DNA from 3 places in the Arthrobacter sp. DNA4 genome. Region 3 is predicted to be linked to each of the others. Evidence: predicted binding sites of a transcription regulator. Region 3 holds the regulator's gene; each other region holds the start of a gene.
What was found. The regulator HrcA, encoded in region 3, represses chaperone genes, less so after heat shock. The targets are predictions, from matches to a motif close to TTNGCACTCGNNNNNNNCGAGTGCNAA.

Region 1: the regulator HrcA is predicted to act here: its motif matches at 4,513-4,539, upstream of NMQ03_RS16960 (Hsp20/alpha crystallin family protein).
Region 2: the regulator HrcA is predicted to act here: its motif matches at 5,197-5,223, upstream of groES (co-chaperone GroES).

What each region holds. Positions count from the first base shown of each region.
Region 1 covers NZ_CP101466.1:3,661,168-3,668,178, reverse strand. Annotated here, with positions in the region: gene NMQ03_RS16975 (S9 family peptidase) at 1-1,645, opposite strand, end outside; gene NMQ03_RS16970 (hypothetical protein) at 1,800-2,363, shown strand; gene NMQ03_RS16965 (FAD-dependent monooxygenase) at 2,360-4,021, shown strand; gene NMQ03_RS16960 (Hsp20/alpha crystallin family protein) at 4,615-5,037, shown strand; gene NMQ03_RS16955 (NAD(P)H-hydrate dehydratase) at 5,222-6,151, opposite strand; gene NMQ03_RS16950 (histidine phosphatase family protein) at 6,135-6,926, opposite strand.
Region 2 covers NZ_CP101466.1:3,188,747-3,195,757, forward strand. Annotated here, with positions in the region: gene NMQ03_RS14635 (DUF389 domain-containing protein) at 1-759, shown strand, start outside; gene NMQ03_RS14640 (ATP-dependent DNA ligase) at 769-2,292, opposite strand; gene NMQ03_RS14645 (dihydrofolate reductase family protein) at 2,363-2,965, shown strand; gene groL (chaperonin GroEL) at 3,057-4,667, opposite strand; gene groES (co-chaperone GroES) at 4,747-5,040, opposite strand; gene NMQ03_RS14660 (hypothetical protein) at 5,295-5,675, opposite strand; gene NMQ03_RS14665 (class I SAM-dependent methyltransferase) at 5,730-6,968, shown strand; gene NMQ03_RS14670 (shikimate 5-dehydrogenase) at 6,975-7,011, opposite strand, start outside.
Region 3 covers NZ_CP101466.1:2,447,986-2,454,996, forward strand. Annotated here, with positions in the region: gene NMQ03_RS11250 (16S rRNA (uracil(1498)-N(3))-methyltransferase) at 1-431, opposite strand, end outside; gene dnaJ (molecular chaperone DnaJ) at 434-1,561, opposite strand; gene hrcA (heat-inducible transcriptional repressor HrcA) at 1,650-2,663, opposite strand; gene NMQ03_RS11265 (DUF3097 domain-containing protein) at 2,835-3,686, shown strand; gene NMQ03_RS11270 (DUF4870 domain-containing protein) at 3,806-4,216, shown strand; partial or broken gene hemW (radical SAM family heme chaperone HemW) at 4,276-5,500, opposite strand; gene lepA (translation elongation factor 4) at 5,526-7,011, opposite strand, start outside.

The DNA of each region.
Region 1 (7,011 bases), 1.2 Mb from region 3:
TGAGTTTCTTCCCGTCCTCGTACCAGTGCCGGCCCAGTTCCCCGCCGCCGCGGATGTGGGCGATCACGAACACCACGCCGCGGTCCAGCAGTGACAGCCGTGCGATGCCGAAGCCGGGATCCATGCTCATCTCGTAGGAGCCGTACCCGTACACCAAGCCCGCCGCCGTCGAATCCTGCTTGACGGACTTGTGCCGCAGGACGGACAGCGGGATGCGCGTGCCGTCCCCCGCCGTCGCCCACTCACGCGTTGCCACATAGTCGCTGCCGTCGTAGCCGCCCAGCACCGGGCTTTCCTTGCGGAGCAGCAGCTCGCCGGCGGGCTGCTCCGGGGTGGGCAGCACGAAGTCGTAGATGCGCGACGGCGTGAAGTAGGACGTGTAGCCCAGCCGGATCACGGGCGCCTCGTAGTCTGAGCCGCCCACGCCGGCGGTGTACAACTCCTCGTCGAAGGCCGGTTCCACGGGGTCCTGCTGGGCGGCCGTGCCCAGTCCGGTCAGCCCCATCACCTGGACGCGTTCGATGGTGTCCTTGCGGATGGACACGATCAGGTGCGTGGCGGTGACGCCCGCGCCGTTGACGCGGACGTCGTCGGAATGCCCGACGACGGTCTGCCAGGCCTGTTCGGCCAGCGGCTTTTCCAGCTCGGCCGGGTCGGCCAGGGAGACCATGGAGTTGATGGCGCCGCGGTTGTGCGTGAGCAGGATCCGTTCCTGCCCGTCGAGCAGGAAAGGCTCGGCCTCGTACAGGACGCGCTCGTTGCGGGAAATCACGGTGGTGACGGTGGCGGTGGGGTCGTCGAAACGCAGCAGCCTGGTTTCGCTGTACTCCGAGCATCCGATCCCCAGCACCAGGTAGCGCCGGTCCGCGGACAGCTCGAAGCCCAGCCACATGGCGGCGTCGTCCTCCTGGTACACCACCACGTCCTCGGACACCGGGGTGCCCAGGACGTGCGCCTTCACCTGGTAGGGGCGCCAGGACTCGTCCACCACGGTGTAAAACAGGCGGGTGCCGTCCGGGGAGAAGGCAACCCCGTAGAAGATGTTCTCGATGACATCCGGCAGGAGTTCGCCGGTGCGCAGGTCCTTGATCCGCAGCGTGAACCGTTCGTCGCCGGCGTTGTCCACCGCGTAGGCGTACAGGTTTCCGTCAACGGTGACGGCGGTGCCGCCCACCGAGAAGAACGGCTTGCCCTCGGCCTCCACGTTCCCATCGAGGAGGATCTCTTCGCCGGGAATCCCTACCCCCGCCTCCACTGCCGGCGGAGTCCAGTCGGCCACCTTGTCCCCGGTGTCCTGTGCCTTCACCCGGCAGTGGATGCCGTATTCCTTGCCCTCCGCGGAGCGGCTGAAGTACCACCAGCCGTCCTTGCGGTGCGGGACGGAAAGGTCGGTTTCCTGGGTGCGGCCCTTGATCTCCTGGAAGATCGCCTCGCGGAGCGGTTCCTGGTGCGCCGTGACGGCTTCCTGGTAGGTGTTTTCGGCCCGGAGGTGCTCCACCACCTCCGGCGACTCCTTGTCCCGCAGCCACTCGTAGTTGTCCACGAACGTCTCCCCGTGGTGGGTGCGCTCGGTGGGGATCTTCTTGGCAACCGGGGGCGCCGGGATCGCAGTACCGGTGGAATCCTGCAGGGAAGTGGAGGTCATGGATTCAATATATAGACCCCTCCGGCAAGTCGGCAGGACGTTCGCTGACGGGGGAGAGGCGGCGAGCGGAAAGGAGGGCGAAAGACTCTGGGACCCCTCAGCAGTGCCGGGCAGGCTGGAAGGGCGCTGAGGTGCGCAGGGAGAGGAGAACACGATGACCCCCGAAACCGGACCTGCTCCCCGGCCCACCGCATGGCTTGCCGTTACCCGCGGTGTGGGAACGTCATGCATTATGCTCGCCCGGCGGCGGGTGCATCTTCCCAAAGACCATGTGGGCCGGGTGCTGCGCTTCGCGGACGGAAGCACATCGCGCGTCTACCGGGAGACCGCCGTCGACCGCCAGCCAAGCGAGCCCTGCGTGCTGGTGGTGGCGTTCACGCTCAGGTGGGTGCGGGGGCGGGCGCACCGCCTGTTCGAGGTGGAAAGCCTGCTGAATACACCGTTGTTCGTGGGGTTCCCGGGCTTTGTCTCCAAGCTCTGGTGCGCCCACGACACGTTCGGCGCCTACCGCGGGTTGTACGAGTGGGACGGCGCCGAGCAGGCCCGCAAGTATGCTGCGGCCCTCTGGCGGATCCTGGAACTGGTCAGTGTTCCCGGCTCCATCAGCTACAAGGTCCTTCCCGGGCTGCGCCGGGACGAGGTGCTCGCTGACCCCGCCCGGATGCTGGCGGCATCGTCGTCCGACCACGCCTGGTGGCGGCTCCTTGCCGAGGCATGACGGGCAGGAATGATGAGGGCGCGGGCATGGCGGGCGGGAAAAGTCCGACGGCGGACACCGACGTCCTAGTGGTGGGCGCGGGGCCCGCGGGGCTCGCCACGGCCCTTCAGGCCCATGCGCACGGCGCCACCGTCCGGGTGGTGGACCGGCGTGAACACCGGGTCCGCCCGTCCCGGGCCATGATGCTGCATGCCCGGGCCCTTGAGGGCCTGCGCCCGCTCGGGGTGACCGAGGAACTGCTGAACCGCGCGGACACCACCCCCGAAGCACGCATCCACCTGGGCCGCCGTACAGTCGAGGCACGGCTCGGCCACGCCGACCTCCCGGACACCGCCTTCCCGCACCTGACCCTGGTCCGCCAGGCCGACGTCGAGGACGTTCTCTGGCAGGCCCTCCACGCCAGGGGCGTGCCTGTGGACTGGGGCGTCGAATTCCGCGGACTCTTCCACGGCCTCACAGCGGAAAGCGGCGGAGTGCCGGCGCTTTCGGAAGGACCCGTACACGCCGATCTGCAGGACGTTCACGGCGGCCGCGGAGTGCATCGCAGCCGGTTTCTCGCGGGCTGTGACGGGCAGTCGAGTACGGTCAGGGGCCTCCTCGGCGCTCAGTGGCGCGGCGGCCCGTATGGGGTGGAAGCGGTGATGGCCGACCTGGAACTGGATGGTTCCCTGGACTCCGGGCTGCTGCACGTCGCCGTGGGGCAGGCGGGGCTGGTCTTCCTCTTCGCCCTGGGTGAGGGGGCCACCTGGCGGATGCTGGCCACCCGCCCGGCAGTGCCCTCACCCGATGCGCGCTTCGGCCAGCTGGGTCCGCCCGTCCCGGCGGAGGAGGTGGCGCGCCTGGTCCGGGAGTCGGGGCTCGGCGCCGCAGTCCGCGAGGTGCGCTGGTCGGCGCAGATACCGCTGCAGCACAGGATTGCCAGTACGTTCGGCAATGATCCCATTTTCCTGGCCGGTGATGCCGCGCACGCCCATTCCCCGGCAGGCGGCCAGGGCATGAACAACGGCATCCTCGACGCCCTTAATCTGGGCTGGAAGCTCGGTTTCGCCTCGACGGCAGGCAGGCCGCTCCCGGAACTGCTGGAAACCTATGGGCAGGAGCGGCGGCTTGCCGCCCGGCGGGTGCTGGCACTGACGCATGTCATCTTTTTTGGAGAAGCCTCACCGCATCCCGCCGCCCGCCTTGCCCGGAACGTCCTTCCCCTCCTTGCTCCGGCCCTGCCGATGTTGCTCCGGCAGCGGTGGCTCACGTCCAAGGGCATCAGGCTGCTGGCTCAGCCGTTCGTGCACTACCGGAACAGCGTCATTTCCCGTGACGGCACGCCTCCGGCCAAAGCGTGGCCGAGGCCGGGAGCACGGTTGCCGGATGCGTCGGTTTCGGTCGACGGTAAGCTGGTCCGCCTTCACGAACTGACCTCCGTGCCGGGTATCCACCTTTTACTGGAGCGCGACGCCGAACCGGTCGCTTCGGCTGCCCTCCGCACCCTCCTGCCGGCGGAGGGGCAGGGCCCGCTGCTCCACGTCCACCGGCTCACCAGCCACCCCGGGCAGGGTGTGGTTGCGGTCCGCCCCGACGGGTACGTGGGATTCCGCTGCGGCGAGACGGACCCGGTCCAGCTGCGTGCCTGGCTTCGGCTGGTCGGTGCCGCACCCGGCTGAACGCGGCCCACCTTGGTAACCTCCCGCCGTCGGAATGCTCCATCACTTATGGCTCCTAAAACCGGTGTTTAGGGACCAAACCTGATGGAGCAACCCGGGGGAGGGAGAGGGTGGTTGCGGGCGGACGGCAAGCGTAGTCTGGTCAGTCCAAGGCACATCCGCCCAGTGTGAGAGGGGAAGTTCATGACCATCCCGCCAGTGCACGAACCTGAGCCGTTTCCGCCGGACCCCGGCCCGGAGCCCACGTCCCCGGACCCCACCCAGCCACGGCCGCCCGGCCCGCCGTCCCCGAATCCGTTCCCTGCGCCGGCGCCCCCGGGCCCGTTGCCCGTCCCGGATCCAGGCCCTGCTCCGCTCCGTCCGGACCCCACCAGGGACTGACCGCGAACTTTAAAAGGGGCCTTCTGCCGGCTGCGCGTGCGCAGGTGGAAGGCCCTTTTTCCGTGCCCGGGCAGGGGCAGGAAATCCACCGGAATCCGCTGCCGCAAGCCCTTGCAGACTTGCTGCTGCAGTGCTACAAAATCTATATCAGCCACTACAGATCGGCTGATACGGAAACTGTGTTGGACCATCTCTTACGAGGAGGGAGAGCCATGTTGATGCGAACCGATCCGTTCCGCGAGCTGGACAGGCTGGCCCAGCAGGTCCTCGGCACGGCTGCACGCCCGGCGGCGATGCCGATGGATGCATGGCGTGAGGACCAGGAATTCGTCGTGGCCTTCGATTTGCCCGGCGTTTCGGTGGACTCGGTGGACCTGGACGTTGAACGGAATGTCCTGACGGTGCGGGCCGAACGCCCGGACCCGGCGGGCAAGGACACCGAACTGGTCGCCTCTGAACGGCCGCGCGGCGTCTTCAGCCGCCAGCTGATCCTTGGCGACACCCTGGACACCGAACATGTCAAGGCCAGCTACGACGCAGGAGTCCTGACGCTGCGCATTCCGGTCGCCGAAAAGGCCAAGCCGCGCAAGATCGAGATCGAAACGAAGGGGGCAAAGCAGGAAATCGCCGCTTAGTTTCACACAGGACCGGGAGACGGGCACATCTGTTGGCTGCCTTTTCGGGGCGAATCGCCATTCTGTGCACGCCACAGCGCCAGACAGCGCATCGGCAGCGTAGGCCTTAACCTCCCGCCACGGTGGCCCCCGGCTTCGGCCGGGGGCCATCCACGCGTCCGGGTCCCGCCGCCGGGGCCTTGCGTCAGACACTGAGTTCCAGCATCAGGGCGGGCAGTTCCTCGGCGAGTTCGCGGGCCAGGAATCCCAGCGGCCCCAGCCTGCTCGCCAGCCGGTCAGCCGCCGCCGCGTGCAGGTGGGTGCCCCAGCAGGCCGCCTGGGCGCCGGTGGTTCCGCGGGCCCGGAGCCCGGCAATCGCTCCGGCCAGGACGTCGCCGCTGCCGGAGGTGCCCAGGCCGCCGTACCCCGTGGTGATTTTCCACAGTTCGGGCTCGTCCGGCTCCAGCCCGGGCGGCTGGGTGATGAGCCCCTGGCAGCTGACCACGGCGCCGAACTTCGCGGAGATCTCCGGGAGGTCTTTTTCGAGGTCCTCCACATCCCGTCCCAGCAGGATCCCCGCTTCCGTGGGGTTCGGGGTGAGGATCAGCCGGCCGCGCCAGGGGTCCAGCTGGTCCTCGAGGTGCACCAGGGCGGCCAGTGCGTAGGCATCGAGGACGATGGCGGGTCCTTCAGTGCCGTCAGGATCGGAGCTGCCGTCACGGCTTGCCTCGTGTTCCAGCAGCGCCTCGAGCAGTTCGCCGGCCAGGTCCGGATCATCCAGTCCGGGCCCCACCAGCAGGGCGTCCGCCCGGTCCAGGTAGGAGGCTATTGGCGCCAGCTCCGGTTTGACGGATCCCCCCGGGGTTTCCGGCAGGCCAATGGCGCCGCACTCCGGCAAAGCAACCCCCAGCTGCACGGCCACCGATTCCGCCACCGCCAGTGTGAGCTTCCCGGCCCCCGCGCGCAGGGCCGAAACCCCGGCCAGCAGTGCAGCGCCGGGAGTGGCCCGGGCCCCGCCCACCACCAGCACCGACCCGCGTGAATACTTGTCCGCGCCCGGCGCCGGCAGCGGCCATTCGCGCAGGAGTGACGGCGCTACCAAGGTGGCGCCGGAGGGGTCACCGCGGCCGGACACTGGTGTCTCCCGCGTGCTCGGTGACAGCAACGCCCTGCTCCGCCAGGTGGTCGGCCACGTTGAAGCTTTCCAGCGTCCACGGCCCCACCCCGGAGGGCCGGACGAACCGGGTGATCGAGGCGTTGAGGATGGCTTCTGTGGCCGCGAGGTCCAGGAGTTCCTTTTCGCTGAGTCCTTCGAGCACGTACCGGAACAGCATGATCACGGCGTCGTGGCACACCAGCATCACGCGGTGGCCGGTGCCCAGGTTGTTAAGTTCCGCCAGCACCGACCGCAGCCGCAGCGCCACGTCGGCCCAGGATTCCCCTCCCGGCGGCCGGTAGTACAGCTTGCCCAGCCATTCCCGGCGCTCGGATTCCTCGGGGTAGCGGTTCTCGACGCCCAGGCGGGTGAGCCGGTCCAGGATGCCGAGCTCGCGGTCGCGGAGCCGCTCATCAATGCGCACCTCCAGCGGCCAGCCGGCGGTTTCCACCGCAATCTCAGCCGTCTGCCGGGCGCGCGCATAGGGGGAGGAAACCACTGCGTCCGGGCGGAACTCCCCGGCAATCCGCGCCAGCGCGGTGCCCAGCGCCTTGGCCTGGTCCCTGCCCGTTCCGGAGAGGTCCACGTCCGCGTCCCGGGCGGGAACCTGGATGACCTCCACGCCGGCCTCACGCGCCTCGGTGGCCGCAACGTTGCCTTCGCTCTCGCCATGCCGGATCAGCAGCAGCTCCACCGCCCCGGCCTCCTGGACCGCCTCCGTCAGGCCGTCGTCGTTCGAAGATCCGCCGTTCACAAAACCACCCCGTCCTCGCCGAGCAAATAACACCGCCACATGCCGTGCCGAATGCAGGAACACTACCAACGGCGTACCCAGGGGG
Region 2 (7,011 bases), 740 kb from region 3:
TCCATCGCCATGGCCACACCGGAATTCGTCCTGTCCCGGAACGCTGACCGGGCCGAGCGCGCCGCCCCGGGCGAGGGCGCGGATGCCGTGATCTGGGAGGATGTCACCCGCCAAACGGGCGAGGACTCCCGGTTGACCTGGAACTTCCTTGCCTTCCTGGTGCTGGCAACCCAGCTCGCCGGAATCGGCATTGTGACCGACTCCCCCATTGCGATCGTGGGCGCCATGGCAGTGGGCCCCGAGTTCGGACCGCTGGCCGCGCTCGCGGTTTCGATCGCCACCCGGAAGTGGAGGCTCGGCCGCCGGGCTGCGGTCGCCCTGGCCGTGGGCTTCCCGGTTGCCATGCTGCTGGCGGCGCTGACGGCGTGGCTCTCGATCCCGCTTGGCCTCTTCCCGCGCGATGCCCTGGACAAGGGATCCGCCGTCGAGTTCATCTACCATCCTGGGCCGTATTCGTTGATCGTTGCCATCCTGGCCGGAATCGCCGGAATGCTTTCCATCATCGGCCGCCGGTCCGCAGCACTGATCGGCGTGTTCATCTCCGTGACCACGGTGCTTACCGCCGGGTACGTGGCGGTGGCTTTGGTGCTGGGCGAATACCAGAAGGCCGCCGGTTCCGCCCTCCAACTGCTGCTCAACCTCGTGGGCATCGTGGTGGCCGCCCTAGCGGTGCTGCTCTTTTACCGGGTGGTCGCACGGCGCCTGCCCGATGGGGTGGCGCGCAGCCTGAAGCGCCAGCGGACCGGGACGGGCCGCTGACCGCTTGCCCTAGGAACGCAGCAGGGCGCGCAGGGTTTGGATGGTGTCCGCTTCCGCCGGGGCCTTGTCGTCCCGGTAGCGTTTGACGCGCGCGAACCTCAAGGCGATCCCGCCCGGGTAGCGAGGCGACTGCTGCACGCCGTCGATGGCTATTTCGACGACGGTGACCGGTTCAACCCAAACAGTGCCTGCCGTGCGCCGCACCTCAAGCTCCTGGAACCGCTCCGTCTGCCAGCGCAGCAGTTCATCGGTGAGTCCCTTGAAGGTCTTGCCGACCATCACGTAGCCGCCGGGTTCGCCGAACTCCCCGGTGGGGTCAAGGGCACCCAGGTGCAGGTTGGAGAGCATTCCCGTGCGGCGTCCGGAGCCCCATTCGCACGCGAGCACCACCAGGTCATAGGTGTGGACCGGTTTCACCTTCACCCAGTTGGATCCGCGCTTCCCGGCGGCGTAGGTCGATTCGATCGCCTTCACCACCACGCCCTCGTGGCCCGCGGCGAGTGCATCCCGCGACACCCGTTCGGCAACGGCCGGATCAGCGGTGACCTCCCCGGGAATCCGGTGCGCGGGTGCAACGCGTTCCAGGACGTCGATGCGGGTGGAGAGCGGTTCGTCCAGCAGGTCACGTCCGTCGATGTGCAGCACATCGAAAAACCAGGGGTGGAGCAGCGTTTCCCGGACTGCATCAGCGCCGAAGCGGGACATCGTTTCCTGGAAGGGCCGCGGGGCGCCGTCCTCATCCAGGGCGAGTGTTTCGCCGTCGAGGATCACGTCCTGCACGGGCAGCCCGCGGACCAGGTCAACCACCTCGGGCAGCCGGTGCGTGACCTCCGCGAGGTTCCGGGTGTAGATGCGCACGTCGTTGCCGGAGCGATGCACCTGGATGCGGGCGCCGTCGAGCTTGTATTCCACCGAGGCCTCCCCCGTGGCTTCGAGGGCTGCCCCGGCACTGCCCGCGGTGGCGGCGAGCATGGGCTGCACCGGACGCCCCACCACCAGGCCGACGGCGTCGAGCTCATCCGGGGTGCCGGTGAGCGCCAGGAGGGCCGTCCCGCCGAGGTCCCCGGAAAGCATTGCCGCACGGCGTACCGCCTCGACGGACCTGTCTGCGGCGCGGGCAATGGCCTCGGTCAGCACTCCTTCCAGGGCGCCGGTGCGCAGTTCCCCGAGCAGCACGCCGGCAATGAATGACTGCTCCGACGCGGTGGCCGCTCCCATCAGCGTCCTGAGGATGGACGTCCGCCCCGCACCCGACCCGCCACCCGCTGTTGCCAGGAGCCGGTCCAGTGCGGCATCAAGATCCGCCACGGTGAGGCTTGGCCCCGCGGCGGGTTCTTCCTTGGCCGCCGCCACGGCGCTCCAACCGACGCCAACCCGGCCCTGACGGGGCTTGGCACTGAGCCAACCCACCGCCGTCGGGATCTCCGCGGGTTCCAGCCGGCGCAGGAGATGGGCCAAAGCATCCACTTTCGCGAGCCGGGACCGGGTCGATGCGACGGTTTTCGTGGTGTCCACGAGCTCAAGGAGCAGCATGGCACCATCCTGCCACGGGCACCGGACAGGGACACTGGACACAGCCCCGGTGCGGGTCCACAATGTGCGCGTGGGGATCATCGTGGCGAACCTGTTCATCACCCTCGACGGCGTTTACCAGGCGCCGGGCGGCCGTGAAGAAGACCCCGAAGGCGAATTCGCGTTCGGCGGCTGGCAGGCCCCGGTGTCCGACGACGAGGCCGGCGCCTCGATAGCGGACGAGATCAGCCGGATGGATGCCCTCCTCCTCGGCCGGAAGACCTATGAAATCTTTGCGTCCTACTGGCCGCACCAGTCCGGTGACATTGCCGATGCCCTCAACCGAGTGCCCAAGTTCGTTGTCTCCGGCACGCTGGCGGACCCGGACTGGGCCGGCACCACTGTCCTGCCGGATGCCGCGGCCGCGGGCGGCCTCCGGGACGGGTTCGGGCAGCTGCACATGTTCGGCAGCGGGGCCCTGATCCGGTCCCTCATGGCGGCAGGAGTGCTGGACCGGCTCCACCTCTGGCTGTACCCGCTGGTCCTGGGCCAGGGAAAGCGTCTATTCGATGAGGGAACGGTGCCCTCCACCTTCACGCTGGCCGAGCCGTCCCGCAGTTTCCCGAAGGGGGCGGTGTCGCTGGTGTACGAGCGCGCGGGAGAAGTGGAGACGCAGGAGATGGCGGCCACCTAGTCCCCACCCACCGTCCCAGACAACAACGCAAAAGGCTGGCCCGGCAGACGCCGGACCAGCCTTTTCAGCGGTAAGCCGCCAGGGCGCAGCGTTAGTGGCTGTGGCCTGCGTGCTCGTCCTCTTCGGCCGGCTTCTCCACGACCAGGGTCTCGGTGGTGAGAACCAGGGCGGCGATGGAGGCCGCGTTACGGAGGGCTGCACGGGTGACCTTGACGGGGTCGATGACGCCGGCGCCGATCAGGTCCTCGTACTCGCCGGACTTGGCGTTGAACCCGTTGTTGGTCTCGAGGTCTGCAACCTTGGAGGTGACGACGTAGCCGTCGAAACCAGCGTTCTGGGCGATCCAGCGCAGCGGCTGCACCAGTGCGCGGCGGACGATGCCCACAGCAGCGGCGGCGTCGCCTTCGAGGGCCTTGACGGAAGCGTCCTCATCCAGTGCCTTGAGGGCGTGGATCAGGGCGGAGCCGCCGCCGGCAACGATGCCTTCTTCGAGGGCAGCGCGGGTGGAGGACACAGCGTCCTCGATGCGGTGCTTCTTTTCCTTGAGCTCAACCTCGGTGGCAGCGCCGACCTTGATGACTCCGATGCCGCCGGCAAGCTTGGCCAGGCGTTCCTGGAGCTTTTCGCGGTCCCAGTCGGAATCGGTGCGGGTCAGCTCGGCGCGCAGCTGCGCAACGCGTGCAGCGACGTCCTCGGCAGAACCGGCGCCGTCCACGATGGTGGTGTTGTCCTTGGTGACGGTGATGCGGCGGGCGGTACCCAGCACCTCCAGGCCCACGGAGTCCAGGCTGAGGCCCAGTTCCGGGGAGACAACCTGCGCACCGGTGAGGGTGGCGATGTCCTGCAGCATGGCCTTGCGGCGGTCGCCGAAGCCGGGAGCCTTGACGGCTACGACGTTCAGGGTGCCGCGGATGCGGTTGACGATCAGCGTGGACAGGGCCTCGCCCTCAACGTCCTCGGCGATGATGAACAGCGGCTTGGAGCTCTGCAGTGCCTTCTCGAGCAGCGGCAGGAATTCCTGGATCGAGGAGATCTTGCCCTGGTTGATCAGGATGAGCGCGTCCTCGAGGACTGCTTCCTGGCGCTCCGCGTCGGTGACGAAGTACGGGGACAGGTAGCCCTTGTCGAACTGCATGCCCTCGGTGAGGACCAGTTCGGTCTGGGTGGTGGAGGACTCTTCGATGGTGATGACGCCATCCTTGCCCACCTTGCCGAAGGCCTCGGCGAGCAGCTCGCCGATTTCGTCGCTCTGCGCCGAAATCGCCGCAACGTTGGCCACCTGGGTGCCCTCGACCGGGCGGGCGTTTTCCAGCAGGCGGGCAGCCACGGCCTCAACCGCGACCTCGATGCCACGCTTGATCTGGCCGGGGGCAGCGCCGGCTGCAACGTTGCGCAGGCCTTCCTTGACCAGGGCCTGTGCCAGGACCGTGGCGGTGGTGGTGCCGTCGCCGGCAACGTCGTTGGTCTTGGTGGCTACTTCCTTGGCCAGCTGGGCGCCAAGGTTCTCGTAGGGATCGTCCAGTTCCACTTCGCGGGCGATGGTGACGCCGTCGTTCGTGATAGTGGGGGCGCCCCACTTCTTGTCCAGGACGACGTTGCGGCCGCGGGGGCCGAGCGTCACCTTGACGGTGTTCGCGAGCTTATCGATGCCAGCCTCAAGGGACCGGCGGGCAGCGTCGTTAAACGCAAGCTGCTTTGCCATGGTTTTGTCCTTTCAAAGACAGAAACCCCGCACTGCTTACCAGCGTGAGCATGGTAAGCAGCACGGGGATCCGGAAGAATTACTTGACGACGATTGCCAGGACGTCGCGGGCGGACAGCACGAGGTACTCGGTGCCGCCGGTCTTGACTTCGGTTCCGCCGTACTTGGAGTAGATGACGACGTCGCCAACTGCTACGTCAACGGGAACGCGGTTGCCATCTTCGAAGCGGCCGGGGCCTACTGCGACAACTTCGCCTTCCTGCGGCTTCTCCTGTGCGGAGTCCGGGATGACCAGGCCGGAAGCCGTGGTCTGCTCGGCTTCGAGCGGGCGAACAACAATACGATCCTCAAGAGGCTTAATAGAGACCGACACTCGGACCTCTCCTTTTCGTCAGCAAATTCGTGGACTGGAAAGCTTTCCGCCGTAGCTGGCAAACCGTCGTCGCGGTGCCTGCAGCAGCCTGGCTGGCAGCTCTTCATGTGTTAGCACCCTCCTAGGGAGAGTGCTAATGAAGACTCTATGTAAGGGTTAGCACTCGGTCAAGGTGAGTGCCAACGTTTCGTCATGGGCGTACAGCCTGGAGTGGACGACGGCGGGTGGCCGGGGACACGGGGAAGGCCCTGTCCCTAGCGGCCCAGGTCGTCGAAGTCCACGTCCTCGCCGCCCTCCGTGTCGCCGCCGCCCTGCTTCCGTCCCCGGAAGAGCACCCAGCCGGACACCGCTGCGGCGAGCAGCGCGGCAACGAGGAAGAAGATGCTCCCAGCCCGCGCGCCGTCGTACAGCCCGCGGATGTCCCGGGCCTCCTGGGTGTTGTCCTGGACGTCGTTGCCGCCCACCGAGTAAACGGTGGCGTTGAACGTATCCAGCAGGAAGATGATCACCAGCAACGCGATGGAGACCACGGCCACGACGGCGGCCGCGATCAGCACAGGACGGGCGAACCTGGCCGGATGGCGGTCCCCCGACTCGTGGTCGCCGGTCTCGCGGGGGGCTGCGCTTTCATCCATGGATTCAACACTATCCGCATCCCGGCCACGCGCTCCTCCACTAGGCTGGAACCCATGGCTCACGCTCCCCAGGACCAGATTGCACAGGACCAGATCGCACAATTGCTGACCCCCGAAGGCTGGGAGTTGCTGGCGTCCCTGGGCCCCTACCGGGACGAGGACTCGTTCGAGCTGAACTCCGCGCTCCGGAAAGCCGGGCACCCGCCCGCGCTCGTGTCCGCCGTCCTGACGCAGTCACGGCTCCGCACCAAGGCAGAGGGGAAATTCGGGGAGTTCGCCCGGCAGATGCTGTTCACCCAGGCGGGCCTGGAGCAGGCCACGCGCCTCAACGTCGCCGCCCACCACGCCCAGCGGTTCGCTGCCGCGGGGATCAGCCGCGTGGCGGACCTGGGGTGCGGCCTCGGCGCCGATTCCCTGGCGCTGGCCTCCCTGGACATCATCGTCACGGCCGTCGAAATGGACGAGACCACCGCGGCGTGCGCCACGGTGAACCTCATCCCGTTCCCCAACGCCACGGTGGTGCACGCCGATGCGGAATCGGTTCCGCTGGACGGGATGGACGGCGTCTGGCTGGACCCCGCCCGGCGGGTCACCTCCACCTCCGGCACCAAGCGGATCTGGGACCCTGAGGCATTCTCCCCGCCGTTGTCCTTTGTGGAATCACTGGCTGCCCAGGGCAAGGCCGTGGGAGTGAAGATGGGCCCGGGCATGCCGCACGAATCCGTGCCTGCGGGCTGTGAGGCGCAGTGGATATCGGTGGCCGGGGACGTCACGGAGGTGACCCTGTGGTTCAACGCCGTGCGCAGGCCCGGGGTCCGCCGCGCTGCCCTGGTCCTGGGGCCGCAGTCTCCGGCGGAGCTGACCAGTGCCGAGGACTTCGGCGCCGGCCCGTCAGCGCCGGTGGGCCCGGTGGGGGGATACCTGTACGAACCCGACGGCGCCGTGATCCGCGCCGGACTGGTGGCAGACGTGGCACTGCAGCTCGGCGGACACCTGGTGGACGAACACATCGCCTACATCTGCGCTCCCGAACTCCTGGCCACCCCGTTCGCCCGGGCCTACAAGGTCCTGCAGGTCATGCCCTACAACGTGAAGGCGCTCAAGGCCTGGGTGAAGCAGGAGGGCATCACCGTGCTGGACATCAAGAAGCGCGGCACCGCGGTCACCCCGGAAGAGCTCCGGAAGCAGCTGCTGCCCGGCGGGAAGAACGCCAGGAAGGGCGGCAAAACGGCCACCCTGGTCCTGACGCGCATCGGTGAGGACCGGGTGGCCATCGTGGTGGAACCCGCCTAGCTGCACCTACTGGGCGCGCATGAACTCCTCGGCGGCCCGCACC
Region 3 (7,011 bases):
TGTTTGGCGGCGGCGGCCACAGTGGACTCCCACTTGGCATGGGCGCGGGCGGCCCTGTCACCTTTCCAGCGGACGATGGACCGTTCCGACTGCCAGGGTATGACGGCATCGATGCCCAGCTCGGTGGCGGTTTCAATGGCCAGTTCGTCGCGGTCGCCCTTGGCCAAGGCCTGAACCAGGACCAAGCGGACGTCCGGCCGGTCTTCCATTGCCAGTGCGCCGCACTCCACTCCAAGTCCCGAGGGCGCGGCGGAGACGACCTTTCCGCTCATGCGGGCGCCGGCGCCGTCGACAATGTCCACCGGCTCGCCCGGAGACAGGCGTTTGACGGTCACTGCATGCCGGGCCTCCGCCCCTTCGAGGACAAAGATCCGGCCGGGCACCATGCCCGCCAGTGAACCGGCGGAGGTGAAGAAGACGGGGTTGCTCACCGCTACAGGTTACCGAGCCGGTCCCGAAGCTTGGCGAACATGCCGCCGCTGGCGGCGAGCTTGCCCTCGGTGAGCTGTTCGCCGCGGAGCTTGGCGAGCTGCCGGAGGAGGTCCTCCTGTGCCGGGTCGAGCTTGGCCGGAGTGTCCACCTGGAGGTGGACCTTCAGGTCCCCGCGGCCGTATCCCCTCAGGTGCGTGACACCCAGGCCACGCAGGGTGATGATCTCGCCGGACTGTGTTCCGGGCTTGACCTCGATGTCCTGCGTACCGTCGAACGTTTCCAGGCTGACGTCCGTGCCCAGTGCGGCCGCCGTCATGGGGATGTGCAGGGTGGCGTGCAGGTCATCGCCTTCCCGTACGTAGGTGGCGTCATTGTTGACGCGGATTTCCACGTAGAGGTCACCGGTCGGTCCACCTGCAGGTCCGGCTTCGCCCTGCCCGGCGAGCTGGATCCGGGTTCCGGTGGCCACACCGGCGGGAACCTTGATGGTCAGCGCCCGCCGGCTGCGGATACGGCCCTGGCCGCTGCATTCGTTGCAGGGATCCTTGATGACCGTGCCGAAGCCTTCGCAGGTGCCGCAGGGGGCGGCCGTCATGACCTGGCCCAGGATGGAGCGCACGGCCCGCTGGACCTGGCCGCTGCCGCCGCAGATGTCGCAGCGCTCCGGGTGGGTGCCGGGCCGGCAGCAGGATCCGTCACAGGTGGGGCAGACCACGGCAGTGTCCACTTCGAGCTTCTTGTTCACGCCGAACACGGCGTCGCGAAGGTCGATCCGGACGCTGATGAGGGCGTCCTGGCCGCGGCGGACGCGGGAAGCCGGGCCGGAGGTGCCCCCGGCGCCGAAGAAGGTGTCGAAGATGTCCTGGAATGCGAAGCCCTGGCCTGCGTAACCGGCACCGCCGAAGCCGTTGTCCGTGCCGTTCTCGTTGCCCGTGGTGTCGTAGATCCTCCGCTTTTGGGGGTCGGAGAGGACCTCGTAGGCGTGAGTTACTGCCTTGAAGCGTTCTGAAGCGTCCGCACCGGGGTTTACGTCCGGGTGAAGGGTGCGGGCCAGTTTGCGGTAGGCCTTTTTGATCTCTTCGCCCGTAGCTTCGGGTGAGACTCCAAGGACGTCATAGTGGCTGCTCAAAGTTCGTATCTCTTCCTTGTTGTACTGCGTTCAGTGTGGGCGGCCCCGCTCTGTGGTCCGGTCCCGAAAAGGCTCCGGCGGCGAAGAGTCAGGGCCCCAAAATCCTGGAAAGGTAGCGGGCCACAGCCCTGACGGCGGCCATGGTGGTGGGATAGTCCATCCTGGTTGGGCCGAGGATCCCTACCTTCGCGGCGCTGTCCGGGCCGTAGCCGGTGGCCACCACGGAGGCTTCGGCAAGGCCGTCATAAGGGTTTTCCCTTCCGATACTGACGGCCACTCCCCGGTGGTCCTGGGCCATTTCGCTCAGGAGCCGCAGCATCACCACCTGCTCCTCCAGTGCCTCGAGCACGGGGCCGATGCTGAGGGGGAAATCCACGTTGGACCTGGCCAGGTTCGCCGTTCCGGCCATGACCATCCGGTCCTCCCTGGTGTTTTGTGCCAGGCCGTCCAGTCCATGCGCCAGCGCGTGCGCGGCCTGGCGCTGGCCGTGCGCAGTTCCGGCTACGACGGCGGGGAGCGCCTTGGCCAGCTGGCTTAGCGGAGTTCCGGCCAGCGCGGCAAGGAAGCGGGTACGGAGCGCGGCCAGTGCGTCGTCGCCAAGGTCCTGGCCGACGTCGATGACCCGCTGCTCCACCTTGCCGCTGTTGGCAATCAGCACCACCAGCACCTTGCGGGGGGCCAGGAGCACGAACTCGATGTGGCGCACCAGTGCCTTGCTGAGGTGCGGATACTGGACCACAGCCACCTGGTTGGTCAGCTGCGACAGCAGCCGGACGGTGCGGTCCAGGACGTCGTCGAGGTCGTCTGCGCCTTCCAGGAGGGACTGGATGGCCCGGCGCTCCGCTGCCGACAGGGGCTTGACTGCCGAGATCTGGTCGACAAAGAGCCGGTAGCCCTTGTCCGTGGGAATTCGCCCTGCACTGGTGTGCGGGGCCGTGATCAATCCCTCGTCTTCAAGGGCCGCCATGTCATTGCGGATGGTTGCGCTGGAAACGCCCAGATGATGCCGCTCGACCAGGGCCTTTGACCCGACCGGTTCGCGGGAGTGGACGTAGTCCTCCACGATGGCCCGCAGCACTTCCAGTTTGCGTGGCTCGCTCACTCTCCACCTCCATCCATGGTCCGGGGCGCATACCCCGCCAGGTGCCACCAGTGTTAGCACTCGACATGCCTAAGTGCTAACAGTCTATTATGCCTCGGCCCGTTGTTAGCATTGGTACCGCTCCGGGCGAAATTCCGGTGCGGAGGACCTAGCGCTAGGCGGATCGAATCCATGGATTACCAAAACTGGGGGCCCCGCGGCATTTCCGCCCCGGCCAAGGCGGAATTGCCCGAGGTTCCGGTGGAGCGGGGCATGGTGCTCGAGGATGTCCAGTCAGGCTGGGTCGGCGCCGTCACCCGGGTGGAAAAGTCCGGCGGCATGCACGTCGTGGCCCTGGAGGACCGCCGCGGGAAGTCCCGGTCCTTCAAGCTCGGCTTCGGTTTCCTCCTTGAGGGCCGGCCCATCCGGCTGATGCCTCCCGCCGCCCGGCCGGCAGCCGCCGGCCCCGCCGCCGGCAGGACAGCCTCAGGCTCCGTCCGGGTCTCCGGCCAGCGGGCCCAGGTCGCCAAGGCAAGCCGCATCTGGGTGGAGGGCAAGCACGACGCCGAACTGGTGGAAAAGGTCTGGGGAGACGACCTCCGGGTGGAAGGCATCGTCGTCGAACCCCTGCACGGCATTGACGACCTCGCCGCCGCAGTTGCCGCCTTCAAACCCGGTCCGGGCCGTCGCCTCGGCGTGCTCGTGGACCACCTCGTCCCTGACTCCAAGGAGTCCCGCATAGCCGACGCCGTCATGGCATCCCCCGGCGCGGCCGGAAATGTCCTGATCGTCGGCCACCCCTATGTGGACGTCTGGCAGGCGATCCGCCCCGCTGTCCTGGGCATTGACAAATGGCCGGTCGTGCCCCGCGGACAGGACTGGAAGACCGGAATCCTGAAGGCCTTTGGCTGGCCGCACGCCACCAAGGAGGATATCGGCCTGGGATGGCAGAAACTGCTGGGCGCCGTACGTACGTACGCGGACCTGGAAGCGTCCCTGCTGGGGCGGGTTGAGGAAGTCATCGACTTCCTCACCGTTCCCTGAAGGCCGGGCACCGGCCCGGGAGCCAGTATTCTTGGTAGTGCAGCGCCTTTTCCCAAGGCCGCTGCACACCGCGCCCATATATGAAGTCAGCACCACTTGCACCTCCGAAGGAACAGACTGTGGCAGAAAACGCACGTGATCACAGGGACGGCCAGGGCCGCTCCGAGTACCATGGCGTCCCCGCCAATGCGCTGCCGCTCACGGCCAGCGAAGACCGCCAATGGGCCACGCTCGCGCATTTCGGCGGGATCCTGGGGTGCGTCCCCTCGCTGCTGATCTACCTGATCTTCCGTGACCGCGGGCCATTTACCGCGCAGGAATCCAAAGAAGCGCTGAACTTCAGCCTGCCGCCCACCATCGCCGCTGTGCTGGCCAACATCCTGGTGTTCATCCCCTATGTGGGAAACATCTTCGCGGTCATCGCCACCCTGATCTGGGTGGCGCTCACCTGCTTCTCCGTGGCAGCAGGGATCCACGTCAACAAGGGCCAGCCGCACCGCTACCAGTACAACCTGCGCTGGATTAAGTAGCCGCTCAGAGCTGCGGGGCCACTGGTCCCGCGGCGCGGATCCGACGGGCGTCCGCCCAGTCAGTCGGGCAGGATACGGCGGACCACCGCGTCCGCCAGGAGCCTGCCCTTGAGCGTGAGGACCAGACGGCCCTGGAAAGCAGCGACGGGCTCCACCAGGCCGTCAGCGATCAGGGGCCACTTCGTGCCGTACTGAGCTAAGAGTGGAGACTTCAAGCCCTGACTGCAGGCGCGCCTCCAGCATTACCCGCTCCAGGTTTCTGGTCCCGGCATCCAGGGTCTCCCTGCCCGCCGCAGGCGAATGCCCCTGGGCCAGACGGTTCGCATAGGCGGACGGGTGCTTCACGTTCCACCAGCGCACCCCGCCCACGTGCGAATGTGCGCCGGGGCCGATGCCCCACCAGTCGTCGCCACGCCAGTAGGCCAGGTTGTGGCGGCACGCGTGCTCCGGGCTTCGCGCCCAGTTGCTGACCTCATACCAGCCGAGTCCGGCTTCGGTGATGAGCTGGTCGGCGAGTTCGTACTTGTCGGCGTGGTCGTCGTCGTCAATTCCCGGCACCTCGCCGCGGCGCATCTGGGCGGCCAGCTTGGTCCCGTCCTCGACAATCAGGGCGTAGGCGCTGATGTGGTCCGGCTGGTAGGAGAGGGCAGTTTCCAGGGAGTGGCGCCAGTCGTCCAGCGACTCCCCCGGTGTGCCGTAAATCAGGTCCAGGCTGACGTCCAGTCCGGCCTCCCGCGCCCACTGCACCACCTGCGGAACCCTGCTGGGCGTGTGGGTGCGGTCCAGGACCTTGAGCACGTGCGGGACGGCGGACTGCATGCCGAAGGAGACCCTGGTGAAGCCCGCATCCTTGAGGACGGCGAGGGATTCGGGGGTGACCGAATCGGGGTTGGCTTCGGTGGTGACCTCGGCGCCGTCCTCGATGCCCCACTGGTCGATGGCTGCGCGAAGGATCAGGCCGAGGTCATCTGCCGGCAGCAGGGTGGGCGTGCCGCCCCCGAAAAAGACCGTGCTGAGCTTGCGCTGCGGCAGCCCGGAACGTGCCATCACGGTGCTTACCAGGGACACTTCCGACACGGCGGTTTTGGCGTAGGCATCCTGTGAGGCGCCGCCGCCCAGTTCCGTGGCGGTGTAGGTGTTGAAGTCGCAGTACCCGCAGCGCACGGCGCAGAACGGGATGTGGACGTACAGGCCAAAGGCCCGGGCCGCCGCACCGTCCGCTGCCTGTGGAGGCAGCAGACCGTCCGACGGCGCCGGGTCGCCGAGGGGAAGGACGCTGGGCATCAGCGGGTCCCCGCCTGCGCGGTGGTCACTTCTTCTTGGCCTTGTCCTTTGATTCGTCGGTGGTGAGGGCGGCGATGAACGCTTCCTGCGGAACCTCCACCGTTCCCACCATTTTCATGCGCTTCTTGCCTTCTTTTTGCTTCTCCAGCAGCTTGCGCTTTCGTGAGATGTCACCGCCGTAGCACTTGGCAAGCACGTCCTTGCGGATGGCCCGGATGCTTTCGCGGGCGATGATCCTGGAGCCGATGGCCGCCTGGATGGGCACCTCGAACTGCTGCCGCGGGATGAGTTCGCGGAGCTTTCCGGTCATCATCACGCCGTAGGCGTAGGCCTTGTCCCGGTGGGTGATGGCACTGAAGGCGTCCACTTGTTCGCCCTGGAGCATGATGTCGACCTTCACGAGGTCGGCAACCTGCTCGCCGTCGGCCTTCCAGTCCAGGGAGCCGTAGCCACGCGTTTTTGACTTCAGGATGTCGAAGAAGTCGAAGACGATTTCCGCCAGCGGCAGCCGGTAACGGATTTCCACCCGGTCCTCGGAGAGGTAGTCCATGCCGCCCATCACGCCTCGGCGTGACTGGCACAGCTCCATGATGGCGCCGACGAACTCGTTGGGGGCGAGGATGGTCGCGGAGACCATCGGTTCGCGCACCTCGGCGATCTTGCCCGTGGGGTATTCGCTGGGGTTGGTCACGCGGACCACCTTCTTGTCCTCCAGGGTCACCTCGTATTCCACGTTGGGTGCCGTGGAGATCAGGTCAAGGTTGTATTCGCGCTCCAGGCGTTCGCGGGTGATCTCAAGGTGCAGCAGGCCCAGGAAGCCCACACGGAAGCCGAAGCCCAGCGCAGCAGAGGTCTCCGGTTCGTACACCAGCGCGGCGTCGTTGAGCATGAGCTTTTCGAGGGCGTCGCGCAGTACCGGGTAGTCGGCTCCGTCCAGGGGGTACAGGCCGGAGAACACCATGGGTTTGGCATCGGCGTAGCCGGGCAGCGACTCGGCGGCCGGCTTGGCCAGGTTGGTGACGGTATCGCCGACCTTGGACTGGCGGACGTCTTTCACACCGGTGATCAGGTAGCCCACTTCGCCAACGCCCAAGCCCTTGGAGGGTGTGGGTTCCGGGGAGCTGACGCCGATTTCCAGGAGTTCGTGCGAGGCCCTGGTGGACATCATCTGGATGCGTTCACGCGGGTGGAGCATCCCGTCCACCACGCGCACGTAGGTGACCACGCCGCGGTAGGTGTCGTAGACCGAGTCGAAGATCATGGCACGGGCCGGCGCATCGGGGTCGCCCTTCGGCGCCGGCAGGTCGCGGACGATCTTGTCCAGGAGGGCTTCCACGCCAACGCCGGTTTTGCCGGACACCCGCAGGACATCCTCAGGATCGCCGCCGATCAGGCTGGCCAGCTCGGCTGCGTACTTTTCAGGCTGCGCCGCCGGCAGGTCGATCTTGTTCAGGACCGGGATGATGGCGAGGTTGTTTTCCATGGCCAGGTACAGGTTCGCGAGCGTCTGG